DNA from 3 places in the Pantoea sp. X-Soil-ISGK-275 genome. Region 1 is predicted to be linked to each of the others. Evidence: predicted binding sites of a transcription regulator. Region 1 holds the regulator's gene; each other region holds the start of a gene.
The links. The regulator Fur, encoded in region 1, represses iron uptake genes when iron is present. The targets are predictions, from matches to a motif close to ATAATAATGAGAACNACTATCAA.

Region 1 (3,282 bases):
CACGCCTGAATCTGGAATACGCGGTGATGTCGAAGCGTAAACTGACTCAGCTGGTGAGCGAGAAGGTTGTCGAAGGCTGGGACGATCCGCGCATGCTGACCGTATCTGGTCTGCGTCGTCGTGGTTACAGCGCCGCTTCCATCCGTGAATTCTGCCGCCGTATTGGTGTGACCAAACAGGACAATATCGTGGAGATGGCTTCACTGGAATCGTGCATTCGTGACGATCTCAATGAAAACGCACCGCGTGCGATGGCCGTAATGGATCCGCTGAAAGTGGTGATCGAGAACCTGCCTGCAGGTCACGAAGAGATCATCAGCATGCCGAATCATCCGAACAAACCGGAGATGGGCACGCGAGAAGTGCCATTCAGTCGTGAAGTGTGGATCGATCGCGCGGATTTCCGTGAAGAGGCCAACAAGCAGTACAAACGTCTGGTGCTGGGCAAAGAAGTGCGTCTGCGTAATGCATACGTGATCCGTGCCGAGCGAGTAGCGAAGGATGATGAGGGCAATATCACCTGCATCTATTGTACCTGCGACGTTGATACGCTGAGCAAAGATCCGGCCGATGGCCGCAAAGTGAAAGGCGTTATCCATTGGGTTTCTGCGATTCACGCGCTGCCAGCGGAATTCCGCCTGTACGATCGTCTTTTCAGTGTGCCAAATCCGGGCGCGGCGGAGGATTTCCTCACCACCATCAACCCGAACTCACTGGAAATCAAACAGGGCTTCGTGGAGCCAGGTTTGCGTGCAGCCGATCCAATGGCGCCGTACCAGTTTGAACGTGAAGGCTATTTCTGTGCGGATAGCGTCTATTCACAGCCATCCAAGCTGGTGTTTAACCGCACCGTTGGTTTACGTGATACCTGGGCAAAAATCGGCGATTAATATTTTTTGTCGCTAGCACGATATGATCATGAAAGGGCGAGCAATCGCCCTTTTTTATTGTCTCGATTTAACCAGATACGACCTTTTATGCTGCTCCCTGCAATTAGCCATTAATTCCTTATTTGCGACTATTCTGACTTTAGCAAAATTAAACCATTTGCCAGTGTGAAAAACTTTTTTTCAGGTAGGCTATGCGCTCTCAGCCGTTGCTCTGCGGGTAATCAAAGGATAAAAAATGACAAGTCTCGCCCTGGAAGCCAAACATAGCGTGGTGGTTTTACATCAGCTTATCGAACGTATTTTTAATCAGGCAGAAGGCAGTGATGACAGCATTGATCTGTTCTTGTCGTACTTTCATCCCGACTTCAAAATGGTCACGCCACAGGGTAAACAGCTTGATCTTAATGAGATGGAAACACTGTTTCGCCAGTTGCAGGGACAGCGTGAAGGGATGCGAATTGCCACCAGTGAGCACGCCATCATTTCGCAGCAAAGTGAGGAAGTCACGATTCAGTATCGTGAATTGCAGATGATGAATGGCACCAATCAGAGCCGCATTTCTCTGGCGGTGCTGGATTGCAGCACCGCCATTCCGCGCTGGCGCTACTTGCAGGAAACGCTCGTTGCCTGATTTCAGATATAAAAAAACCGGCTTAAGCCGGTTTTTTTATACTGCATAGCACACTCAATTACTTATCGTGGAGCGTATCGTCTTCGCGGCAGTCTCCCAGAGCACAGTGACCATACAGATACAGGCTGTGGTTGCTAAGCTTGATGCCGTGGCGAGTAGCAATTTCACGCTGACGCGTTTCGATTGATTCATCGCTGAATTCGATAACTTTGCCACAATCAAGGCAGATCAAGTGATCATGGTGATGTTGCTGAGTCAGTTCGAAGACAGACTTACCGCCTTCAAAGTTATGACGGGTTACGATGCCCGCGTCGTCAAACTGGTTAAGAACGCGATAAACCGTTGCCAGACCAATCTCTTCGCCCATATCGATCAGGCGCTTATACAAATCTTCCGCACTGACGTGATGGGACTCGGGGCCGGGTCCCTGAAGCACTTCCAGAATTTTCAGTCTGGGTAGCGTGACTTTCAGGCCAGCCTTCTTCAATGCGGAGTTGTTGTCAGTCATGCGGATATTGTCCTGTTACTTTGCTAGTCACTTGCGGCGCAGGGGCCTTGAATGTTTAGGTCAACGCGCATTCTCATTTGCGTCTCATTATAGAACTCAAGCAGTGAAATGAAAACCAAGGCAACGTCCTTAATCACCAAAGGTTGTAAGGATAACGTCACTAATGTCTTCAGGACGCTTGGGTTTTGGATTCCATTTCACTCAGCCTCATTCTACTGCCAGAGGAATAAGCGGATGACCATTGCGGGTATTCTACAGATTTGCGGGGAAAAGTTAAAAAACCGTAGCTATTATTTTTATAGGAAATTCCGTTGCCCGATGTGAGGCAGCGCGCACATCGGGCAGAGCAGGGAATTAAGCTTCAATAATCTCTTTCAGCTGCAACTCGTCGAAGATCTGCTTCACCCATTTCTCAACACGTTCGTTGGTCAATTCTGGTTGACGATCTTCATCAATTGCCAGACCCAGGAAGTTTTTGTCATCGGCGAGGCCTTTAGAGGCTTCGAAGTGATAGCCTTCGGTTGGCCAGTGACCCACAATCACCGCACCGTTAGGCTCGATGATGTCACGGATGGTGCCCATCGCGTCACAGAAGTATTCGGCGTAATCTTCCTGATCGCCACAACCAAACAGCGCTACCAGCTTGCCATTGAAATCAATCTCTTCCAGCGTCGGGAAGAAATCATCCCAGTCGCACTGCGCTTCGCCGTAATACCAGGTTGGAATGCCCAGCAGCAGGATGTCGAACGCATCGAGATCTTCTTTGGTGCTCTTAGCAATGTCATGCACTTCGGCGACATCTTTACCCAGTTGTTTCTGGATCATCTTTGCAATGTTTTCAGTGTTGCCGGTATCGCTGCCGAAGAAAATGCCTACGATTGCCATGGGTTAGGTAACCTCTTGAATCCTGATTGTGAAAGTAAGTCAGTTGACTGCACAGTTATGCGAATAATAGCAGACCGGTAAAAAGTGCGGAACTTGTAAAGCCGTGACTTTGTGTTCCAGCGTGCGGTCTTCGCGCGTTAAGACAGTTTGAGTTGTGCCAGCAGCATTTGTTCAATCAATTCGCTGCGACTGATGTTTTGCTGATCGGCCAGCGTGCTGAGCGCGTCAACCGCCTCGCTCGACATCTTCAGCTCAACACGACGCAGCCCACGCACTTTATCGCGCTTGAGCTGGTTGCGTTTGTTGATGCGTAACTGTTCATCACGCGTCAGCGGGCTGGTTTTCGGGCGACCAGGACGCCGCTCGTC
Region 2 (3,282 bases), on a different replicon from region 1:
TCCAGCCCGCCGAGCACAGTGTGCGCGATGTTGCCGGTTTCAAAAGTGGCTTTCAGCTGGTTATCAAGGCCCAACTCTTTCGACTTGATCTTGTCATGCTGCGGACGACGGTTGATTGAGTGATCGTTATCCGCATCAAAGGTGTACACCAGATATTTGTACGATTCGTCCATGTTGCTGTAGCGCAGATTCTGCGTGAAGCTCAGGTTGTCGTTGAGATTGTGCTCGAAGATATAGCCAATCGAGGTCTGTTCGCGCTTGGCTTCATTGAAGCTCGGATCGCTGACGTTGAAATCGTAAGGAATGTAACCCGCGCTGCTCTCTTTCAACGTACCGCTGGCCGGCAGGAAGTTACGGTAACCCGCTTTAGGCTCGTTCTGGTACATGGTCAGCAGCGTAAAGCTGGTATCCGCGTTCGGAAGCCAGGTCATCGCTGGCGCAATCGCCATGCGCTGCTGTTTGTTGTCCTTCACGAACTCATGTTTGGTGCTGGCGATACCGTTCAGGCGGTAGAACAGCGTGTTGTCATCATTCAGCTTGCCGCCGAAATCAAACGCCGCTTCACCCAAATGCTGGTTGCCGGTGCTGAGCTGTACTTTGTGAATGCTCTGCGCGGTTGGGCGCTTGCTGGTCATCGCCACAATGCCGCCTGGATTCACCTGGCCATACAGCACAGATGCTGGGCCGTGGATCATCTCTACGCGCTCCAGCAACCAGGGATCGATTTGCCCCGCTGCGCCCGCCTGGCCGGATAAACCGTAGCTCAGGCCATCGAGGAATTTCGGCGCATAGCGGAAACCGCGCGCGATGATCTCATCGTTTCGGTTGGAGTTACCGCGATAGTTGGTCAGCACGCCGCTGCTGTAGCTCAACGCATCGGCAACAGAAGCCGCGGCTTGATCGTCCATCTGCTCACGGGTAATCACCGAAATGGATTGCGGGGTTTTGCGCAGCGGCGTGGACGTTTTGGTGCCCGCCGCGCTCTCTTTCGCCACATAACCTTGCAGCGGCGAGGTCACGCTTTCACGCGTGTCGGCGTTTACGGTAAGGGTCTCTTCGGCGGCCACGCTGAAGGCAGCCGGTGCCACCAACAGAATTGAGGCCAGAGAAAGGTACAGAGGATTAAGTCTGAATTGACGTGCCACAGCAGGTATTGCTGAATTTCTTGCTTTAACGGACATAGTTGCCATCTCTATTTCAAACTGCCTTGTAGATGAAATAATCCGTTCAGTCGCCCTCGCCCAACGACAATGGCTGTAACGGATTGAAATATTACTCGCTTGCGTTATTTACGGTCCTAATCTCCCTGCGTGACGTCCTTCACAAAATAATCCACTGATAATCCGAAGGTTTCTTAGGCGCGAAAAATCATATTGCAAATGTAAATCGTTATCAATAGCATTTGCATTAGCTTTGGTTAAGTAAAGACAGTGAACAAAATGTGGAGATGGGTTGCAGGATGTTTCTAACAAGCGCAGAAAAAACGACGCAGACGTGGTTGCCCGCCGGGACAGTTGCGCAATGGTTGCAGCAGGCGGATTTGGGTAGCGAAGGCTGGTGGCAGCGGCTTTATGCGGTCGGTACGCCGCTGGTTGAGCGTGACGAAAATGGCCAAACGACCATGCACTTCTTCTGGCGCGATCCTGAAGGACATTCCGCACTTTCTTCCACTGAACGGGTTTACGTCGATATTAACGGCGTCACCGATCACCACAGCGAAGCGCCAGAAAGTCTGGTTCGCGTGGGCGACAGCAACGTCTGGCATTGGTTGACCGCCATTGAATCTGATTGGCGCGGCAGTTACAGCCTGATTCCCGCCACCGCACAGCAGTTGCCGCCGCTGTTTTGTGGCGACGATGCCGCCTGTCGCGCGCTACAGCGCAAGTGGTGGATCTCGCTGATGCCGCTGGCGATCCCCGACAAATTCAATCCCACGCCGCCATTTCTCAGCAGCCGCCGTTTTGCCTTAAGCAATGCGCACATGCCGGATGCGCCGGATCAATCCGCCTGGCGCGCGCTGGATGCCGGCATGGCGGAAACCTGGCCAGATACGCTGCAAACCCTGCAGTGGCACAGCACGTTGCTCAACGTCATGCGTAACGTCTGGCTCTACAGCACCGGCACAACAACTCAGCCCGAACAGCGTCCGCTGGCGATCCTACTCGACGGACAAAACTGGGTGTACGGCCAACCGATTTTCAGCGCGCTGGATCAGGTCACCGCCGATGGCGAACTTCCGCCCGCCTGCTGGCTGTTTATCGATGTCATCGATAGCCAGCATCGCGAAGCCGAATTGCCGTGCAATGAAACCTTCTGGCAGGCGGTGCAGCAGGAACTGTTACCGCTGGCACGCCAGCACGCAGCGTTCAGCGGCGACGCCGACCGCACGCTGGTAGCCGGACAAAGCTATGGCGGACTTGCCGCGTTGTATGCGGGTTTGCACTGGCCGCAGCGTTTTGGCCGCATTCTCACGCAATCCGGCTCCTTCTGGTGGCCGCATCTGCAATACATCCGCGACTACGCCAACCGCGAGCAGCACGCGCCGGGTTTGATACTGGAACGGCTGCAACAGGGCGATTTACCGCCGGGCAAGCTGAAGATTTTCCAGGAAGTGGGCGATCGCGAGGCAGACATGGTGTACGTCAACCAGCAGATCGTCCCGGCGCTGCAAGCCGCAGGCCATGAATTACATTTTCGCCGCTTCGCCGGAGGGCACGATGCGTTGTGCTGGCGCGGCGGTCTGATCGACGGCTGCCGCTGGCTGCTGGCCGATTTTCTCCCTACAACCTCACCTTCTGAAGGTAATAACCATGTCTGAACAACAGAATCCGTTTGATAACGACACGCTCGATTTTCTGGTGCTGCTCAACGCGCGTCAGCAATACAGCCTGTGGCCGGCTTTTGCTCCGGTTCCGGCAGGCTGGCACAACGTGGCGGGACCACTGACGCGCAGCGCCGCCATTGAGTTTATCGAAGCAAACTGGCACGACATGCGGCCAGCGACGCAACAGACGTCGTCTACCGCGCATTAATTTTTTAACTTTCTCTTTTTTTAATCGTTTTTCTCGACAGGAATTGTCCTTTGGCAACGTTTAATCCGGCCCCTTCAGCGGCCTATCCTTTAGTCGCGGCGCAGCCCGGCATCTGGATCGCTGACAGCATTGCGCAGCCGCGCAACCAATTTACCGTGGCGCACTACAGCGTGCTGCACGGCAACATCAATCGGGCGGCGCTGGACAGCGCCATTCAGCAAGCGATGGCGGAAGCCGATACTGTGCAGGC
Region 3 (3,282 bases), 2.2 Mb from region 1:
TCTGGCCGGCTTCAACTCCCCATCGTTTGACGATCACATCAAAGTATTCTTCCCGGAACATGCCGGCGCTGAGCTGGCGCTGCCGCAGATCACCGACGAAGGCATCGTTTGGCCGAATGGCGTACGTCCTGCCGCGCGTGATTACACGCCGCTGGAATTTAACGGCGTCGATTCCCTGACCATCGATTTCTACATCCACGATGGCGGCGTTGCCAGCAGCTGGGCAAACCAAGCCAAAGTGGGCGATCAAATCGCGATGGGCGGCCCGCGCGGTTCGTTGGTGATACCAACGGATTATGCCTGCCAGATTTACGTCTGCGATGAGACCGGTTTGCCGGCCTTTAAACGTCGTTACAGCGAAATCCAGGCGCAGGAAATCCACCTGCTGGCCTATGCCGATGAAGCCACCGGCCGCGATTATCTCGGTGATTTGCCAAATGTGCAGGTGAGCTGGTTGGGAAGCGGCAACATGCAGGCCGATAACCTGGCACCGATTACGGCACAGCTGGATCAGATTGCGCTGCCCGCCACTGAATATTTCATCTGGCTGACCGGCGAGGGCGAAGCGGTGAAATTGCTGAGCGATTACTTCACCCAGGGACGCGGTGCAAATACCGATTTCGTGCGCGCCGTAGCTTATTGGCATCAGAAATAACGGTAATGCTGCGCGCGCTGCCGCCTGTGTTGAATTTTGCCAGGTGGCAGACTACTATCAACCTCCCTTAATTAGCGCTCAGGAAGGCAATGAAACAGCAGCGGGATTTTCCATGGCAATCCGATCACGCACAGCGTACCGTCTGTGCAGGCGCACGTAAGAAGCGTCGGGAGCGGATGCTGGATGCCAGCGATATCCGCCTGTTAATGCTGCACTTTCTGGCCAACAGTTCTGCGCACGGTTATGAGCTGATCAAATCGGTTGAAGAGCTCTCCAAAGGGGAATATTCCCCGAGTCCCGGCATTATTTATCCCAACCTGACGCTGCTCGAAGAGATGGATGCGATTCGCGTGGTCGATGCGCAGGCATCACGCAAAGCCTATGCACTGAATGAGAGCGGCGTGGCGCTGCTGGCAGAGAATCGTGACAATGTGGATGCGATTATCGAGCGCTTAACCTCACTGGCGATTCTGGTGAATAACCGCAGCATTCCGCAGGTTGAGCAGGCGATTCACCTGATCAAACACACCTTGAATCATCGTCTGGCGCAGGAAGATATTTCGGATGAGGCGCTGGAGATAGTCATTAGCGCGCTGCACGAAGCGGCGGAAAAAATCGCCAAAAGTTAGCATTACGAACGTAGGGTCGCCATTCATGGCGACCGTCCAGAAAATCGCACCAACCAAAATCAACTCTTCTTCTTATCCACATGCCCCAACGCGCGATCCGGCCAGCAAACATCGCGTACGCGCTGCTTCAGCGCGGCCGCATCCGGAAATCCGCCTTCCTGCTTACGCTCCCAAATCACCTGACCATCAATGGTGATCTCAAATACGCCGCCGGTTCCCGGTTGTAGCGTTACCGCACTTAAATCCTCGGCAAACGTATGCAGCAACTCCTGCGCCATCCAGGCGGAACGCAGCAGCCAGTTACATTGTGTGCAGTAATGAATGGTAATCGCTGGTTTCTGTGACATAACCTGTCTCTTTTAGATATATAAGTTAACAAAATGTGCGGTCCAAGATACATCTTAGCTTACTGCTAGTTGATAATGATTACCACTTGCATTACATTCCTGTCGACATCATTTATTACATAAAATAAGTCCATATTTTTTTACGGTCTTTTAACCCAAGCCCGTACTTTCAGGCAGCAAGCAAGTGAGCGAATACTAACAATTAACCAGGTATTTCGCGCATGTCTTCACTCTTTCAGGGAACGGCCCAGCAACGTCTTTTCAAAGTTGCCATCTTATCTTCAGCCATTCATGCCGCTTGCAGTTTTGCCGCCAGCGACAGTACCAGCAATGAACCGGTTCTCACCGTCACCGCGCCAAAACAGCAGGCCGGCAATAAAACCACCATCACGGCACAAGAGCTGCAAAAACGCGGTGCGAATGATTTCGGTTCGATCATGCGTTATGAGCCGCTGATCAGCGCCACCGGATCCAGCGGCGGATCCTCGGCCGGCAAAAGCGGTTTCGACCGCGCGGGCTATACCGGTTACAACATTCGTGGTCTGGAGAGTAACCGCGTCGGCATGGATATCGACGGCATTCCGATTCCAGATGCCACCGGCCGTCCTTACGTCAGCCGAACCGGCAACAACACCTTTGGAATTGGCCGTGATTACATCGATCCCTACATGTTCGGCAGCGTTGATATCGAGAAGGGCGCCACGGCGGTGGATCAACCGAATACCTCGATTGGCGGTAACGTCTCATTCCATAACAAAAGCGCCGACGATTACCTTAGCAGTGACAAAAAAACCTACTTCGGTTATCAGAGCGGTTACGACTCATCGAATCGTAGCTGGCACAACGGCATCACCGCCGCCGCCGGCGATGATGAGCTACGCGGCCTGTTTGTTTACAGCCGTCGCGACGGTCAGGAAACCGAGAACAACAGCGGCGTGATCGATGCTTATCCGGCCAACTGGCACTCTGACGCCTTTATGACCTCCGGCATCTGGCAGCCGAACGATCAGCACAAGCTGAGCGCTACTTTCGATTACTATCACAAAACCAATCACAGCCATTACGATACCTGGGACACCAGCGGCAACACGGTTTGGGGTACCGCGCAGCAGCAGAGTGATACGCGCCGCTGGGGTATCAATCTGGCGGATGAGTGGACGCCGTACAACGACGTTATCGATACGCTGACCACGCGCCTTTACTGGCAGCAAACGCAGGCGCACGACAATACCTATTTGCCAACCAGCGCCAGCCAATACGGCTTTGTCTATTCCGATTTCAACGTCGATACCTATGGCTTCGACACACGCGGCACCAAAACGCTGGGCCGTCACGAGCTGAGTGCCGGTGTCAACGCGCGCCTGGATAACAGCGAGCGTCCATTCCGTCAGGAGCCAACGCCGAGCACCTTCAGCGCCATCACGCAGCCACAATCTGACAGCCGCACCTTCGCGGTGGCGGGTTACCTGCAAGATAAGATCAATTTCGATGTTGATAGCCACAACTTCGCGGTTATTCCCGGCGTACGCATGATGTATCAAAGCACCAAACCCAAGGATCTGGGCGATCTGACTAACGGCAGCACAGTACTAACCGAAGAGCAGGTTGATGCGCTGTACGGCAAAACCAACTCCGATACGCAGGTGCTGCC

Region 2: a site for Fur is predicted at 1,380-1,402, ahead of fes (enterochelin esterase). Genes of this name have one in related genera too.
Region 3: a site for Fur is predicted at 1,701-1,723, ahead of AC6I8A_RS16135 (TonB-dependent receptor domain-containing protein). Genes of this name have one in related genera too.

The regions. Positions count from the first base shown of each region.
Region 1 is NZ_AP035976.1:1,305,797-1,309,078, forward strand. It holds gene glnS (glutamine--tRNA ligase) at 1-890, shown strand, start outside; gene AC6I8A_RS06040 (hypothetical protein) at 1,126-1,521, shown strand; gene fur (ferric iron uptake transcriptional regulator) at 1,580-2,029, opposite strand; gene fldA (flavodoxin FldA) at 2,384-2,914, opposite strand; gene ybfE (LexA regulated protein) at 3,052-3,282, opposite strand, start outside.
Region 2 is NZ_AP035977.1:741,414-744,695, forward strand. It holds gene AC6I8A_RS22925 (TonB-dependent siderophore receptor) at 1-1,181, opposite strand, end outside; gene fes (enterochelin esterase) at 1,460-2,818, shown strand; gene AC6I8A_RS22935 (MbtH family protein) at 2,811-3,032, shown strand; gene AC6I8A_RS22940 (amino acid adenylation domain-containing protein) at 3,083-3,282, shown strand, end outside.
Region 3 is NZ_AP035976.1:3,486,407-3,489,688, reverse strand. It holds gene AC6I8A_RS16150 (siderophore-interacting protein) at 1-655, shown strand, start outside; gene AC6I8A_RS16145 (PadR family transcriptional regulator) at 745-1,284, shown strand; gene AC6I8A_RS16140 (Rdx family protein) at 1,344-1,631, opposite strand; gene AC6I8A_RS16135 (TonB-dependent receptor domain-containing protein) at 1,853-3,282, shown strand, end outside.